2 regions of the Neobacillus sp. Soil_C_43 genome follow, and region 2 is predicted to be linked to the other one. Evidence: riboswitches for the same ligand, from Rfam matches in the RefSeq annotation. Region 2 holds a riboswitch; the other holds the start of a gene.
The links. A riboswitch is a leader RNA that binds a small molecule or an ion and turns the genes downstream of it on or off. The one in region 2 is predicted to bind lysine.
Positions count from the first base shown of each region.

Region 1: it holds a riboswitch for lysine, as region 2 does, so the genes downstream of both, AC3A54_RS00075 (amino acid permease) here and dapA (4-hydroxy-tetrahydrodipicolinate synthase) in region 2, are expected to answer to the same signal.

Region 1 covers NZ_JBDGJV010000001.1:11,198-13,400, forward strand. Annotated here, with positions in the region: gene AC3A54_RS00070 (YitT family protein) at 1-553, opposite strand, end outside; lysine riboswitch at 777-967, shown strand; gene AC3A54_RS00075 (amino acid permease) at 1,076-2,203, shown strand, end outside.
Region 2 covers NZ_JBDGJV010000026.1:44,231-46,433, forward strand. Annotated here, with positions in the region: gene AC3A54_RS23655 (GNAT family N-acetyltransferase) at 52-522, opposite strand; lysine riboswitch at 705-884, shown strand; gene dapA (4-hydroxy-tetrahydrodipicolinate synthase) at 1,009-1,896, shown strand; gene AC3A54_RS23665 (S1 domain-containing RNA-binding protein) at 2,010-2,203, shown strand, end outside.

The sequences.
Region 1 (2,203 bases), on a different contig from region 2:
CATGGTCTGTATAGATGGCATCAACTACTTTACCTGTTACAAAAATAGATACTAAGGTATTCAGTGCAGCATCCCAGTTAAACATAAATCCACTTATCAAAATAACAACTGCGTTCATACCTGATAAAAGTGTACCTATTGGAAAGTCCTTTTTTCTCGAAACGATCATACCAATAATATCAAAGCCACCTGTAGAACCAGAACTTCGGAAGACAATACCCACCCCAAGACCTGTTAAAGCGCCGCCAAAAATGGAGGACAATATCCTATCATTTGCAATTTCATAGACAGGTATTACATAGAGCCCAACTGATATAATAAGCACTGAAAAGATCGAGTTCATAATAAATTTTTTGCCTAACATTTTGTACCCAATAACCAGTAACGGAAAATTCAAAAGGAAATTTGCTAATCCAGTATTTAGTGGAGTAACCATACCTAATATCATGGAAATACCACTCAGTCCACTGCTTAACACTTCGTGAGGTATTAAAAAAAGGTTAAATGCTAGTACAACAATTAGTGATCCCGTAATAATCCCAAAAATCCGCATGGAAAATACCTCCGAATACCTGCCATCATTATACTTAAAAATAATACCGATTATCATTTTTAAAGTAAATTTAATAGTTTTTTTCCAAAAGATTTAATTATCTGTCAATTACGGTTAGGTTGAATGAGTAAAAAAGTTATTCAAGAAAAACATATTGACAAATGTACAATATTATTTATACTTTAGAAATATATTAATTTCATAAGCTAAATCCTCATCAAACCGATGAGGTAGAGGTCGCGGTTTTTATTAGTAAAGCGGATGAGATGCAGAGACATTTTTGACCCCGTTTGAAAGGAAAAACTGCCGAAGTGTGCTTTACTCTCTGACAATGCATGCTGGGGCTGTCTCCAAATAGGAACAGAACTGTCACGAATTGGACCTACCAGCCATTCGTGTTGAGCTATCTTTCGGAAGGTATGATGCGGGGTATTGATAATGCCATCGATTCTACTTCGATGGCATTTTTTATTCCAAACTCCTTCTCGAAAAAAGAAAGAAAACAAAAAAGGAGTAAAGATAATGCAAACAGCAAAAGTATTAAAAGAAAATGAATATAATGGTGATTTATCACCTAAAAAAGAACCCTCAGAGTTAAGACGAAGCCTTAAATCTCGTCACCTTACCATGATTTCTCTTGGAGGAACAATTGGTACAGGTTTATTCCTTGCCAGTGGCGGGGCCATACATTCTGCAGGACCAGGCGGAGCTATTCTCTCCTATATTATTATTGGTCTAATGGTTTACTTTTTGATGCAGGGGTTAGCAGAGATGGGAGCCTATATGCCCGTTGCTGGAAGCTTTAGTACGTATGCAACTAAATTCGTCGATCCTTCCTTAGGTTTTGCACTAGGTTGGAATTACTGGTATAACTGGGCAATTACCATTGCAGCCGAGTTAGCAGCTGTTACGATGATCATGAAATTTTGGTTCCCACAAACACCATCCTTCATTTGGAGTGGAATCTTTTTAGTCATTATGTTCCTATTAAATTATCTTTCTGTTAAAGGATTTGGTGAAGCAGAATACTGGTTTTCCTTAATAAAGGTAGTAACGGTTATTGTCTTTATCATAATTGGTACACTAATGATTTTCGGTATCATGGGAGATGAGGCAATCGGCTTCAAAAATTTCACAGTTGGTGATGCTCCTTTCCATGGCGGTTTTATGGCAATGCTGGGAATTTTTATGGCAGCTGGATTCTCCTTCCAAGGAACAGAGCTTTTAGGTGTTGCTGCTGGTGAGACGGAAGATCCAAGGAAAGCTATTCCACGAGCAGTGAAACAAGTATTTTGGCGAATTCTTTTATTTTATGTACTAGCTATTTTAGTAATCGGACTTCTAATTCCTTTTACAAATGCAAATTTAGCGAATGGTGATGTTACGGTTAGTCCCTTTACTCTTGTCTTTCAAAAGGCTGGAATTGCTTTTGCTGCTTCAGTAATGAACGCGGTTATCTTAACAGCAGTTTTATCTGCCGGTAATTCTGGTATGTACGCTTCTACCCGAATGCTCTGGGACTTAGCACGTGAAGGAAAAGCTCCCAAGTTTCTAGGGAAACTAAATAAAAATGGTGTACCTGTCAATGCTCTATTTGCAACAACTTTAGTCGGTACTTTGGCTTTTCTTGCCTCTTTCTTCGGAGATGGC
Region 2 (2,203 bases):
GGAAGCTTGAGATTCAGACCATCCTCAAGCTTCTTTTTTATATTCAAAGTCTCATCTTTTAATCATTGTTGAAAAAGAACAATTATTTGAATTAAATTCTTTACTCTTAACAAATCCCATTTTTTCATAAAGATGAATGGCCCTCTTATTAAAATTGGCCACAGTTAAACGGATAGGAAAGTTCTTATATTTTTCTTTAATCAAGTCAAGGATAAATGTACAGTATTCATAACCATTCCCTTTTCCGGTTTCTCCGGGATGCATTCCAAGTCCAAAATCAATAAAACCATCAACATAGGCTCCAATCTGCTGACCTGTCGGAACCTGGGCAGACTCTCCGACACAAAAAAACCCTATTAAATTTTTTTCAGCGTTAACTACAGCATAATAACTGCCATTCAATAGTTCTTGTAGGGATTCATTAGTTAATTCATTATTATAAAAATCATATGGATGGTTATATTTCCAACCTAATACGTCTTTAGCATATTGTTCATTCATTTTGTGAGAAATTAGTTGCACTATCAAAACCACCTCTTTATTTTAATGCTTTTCACTATAATATAACATTTTTAGATAAATATGGAATTATTGCACTTCCCGCCTTGGCTTCTTTTCTTTTTTCTTCCAAATTCCTTGTATAATAATAGAAATTCTGTTATAGTAACAGTCATTTAAATATTTCTTACTTCAATACCATTTGAAGTGAGGATAGAGGCGCAAAAACCATGAGTACACAATTCGAGGAGAATGAGATCCAATGACCATTGTGAAAAGGGGAATTTGCCGAAGCGGAAAGAATCTCATAAATCTTGAAGCTGGTTCTGCTATTGAATAAATACAGAACTGTCATATAGGAAACTATATGGAGGGCTATCTCACGCATGGGAACAATTATTTAATCATGTTTCTAGTGCAGCAGCGAACCCTCGTTGCTGCTTTTTTGCGTTGACTATTAAGGTGCCTTCTCCGTTATAATTCTAAAAAACTATATAAAGGGTGAGAATGATGAATTTTGGCCAAGTTTTAACCGCGATGGTTACGCCATTTGATCAACAAGGAGAAATTGATTATATTGCAACAAAAGAACTCATAAATTATTTAATCGCAAATGGTTCTGATGGATTGGTAATTGCTGGAACTACAGGTGAATCTCCCACATTAACAACTGAAGAAAAAGTGGACTTATTTAAATTTGTAGTAGATGTGGTTGATAGCAGAGTTCCTGTCATTGCAGGAACAGGTTCCAATAATACTAGAGCCTCTATTGGCTTAACAAAGCAAGCTGAGAATGCTGGAGTGGATGGAATTATGCTGGTTGCTCCCTACTACAATAAACCATCTCAAGAAGGATTATTTCAACACTTTAAAGCAATCGCCGAATCAACCACATTACCAGTTATGCTATATAATATCCCAGGACGAAGTGTAATTAATTTAACTGTCGAAACAATCGTCTCTTTATCAAAGATTAATAATATAGTTGCTGTCAAAGAAGCAAGTGGGAACCTTGATGCAATGGCCGACATCATCAGCCAAACTCCTAGTGACTTTACACTTTATAGTGGAGACGATGGATTGACTTTACCTGTTTTAGCGATTGGTGGAACAGGAGTGGTCTCTGTTGCATCCCATATCATTGGAAATGAAATGCAGACAATGATCAATAACTTTAAGAATGGTGATCTAAAGGAAGCCGCAGCAGCACATCGTAACCTCCTTCCAATAATAAAAGCATTGTTTGCTGCACCAAGTCCAACACCAGTAAAAGCAGCATTAAAAATGATTGGTGTTCCAGTGGGTGGTGTCCGTTTACCTCTTGTCCCATTAACGGATGGAGAACAACAGACATTACAAAAGAGCCTCCCAATCAATTTACTAAAGGTACACTGTTAGTAGAGAAGAAAAGTCAAAAAAAAGTTAGAAAAACCTCTTCGATTGATTCTATTTCCCTTGAGAATTTGTTATAATTAAGTAGTTTTAACACTATTGAGGGGGAAAAAGATTTCATGTCAGTTGAAGTAGGCAGCAAAGTCCAAGGAAAAGTAACAGGAATCACTAATTTTGGAGCATTCGTCGAATTACCTGGAGGTACAACAGGTCTAGTGCATATTAGCGAGGTTGCAGAAAGCTATGTAAAAGATATTAATGACCATCTAAAAGTAGGCGACATGGTTGAAGTTAAAGTAATTAGTGAAAAGGA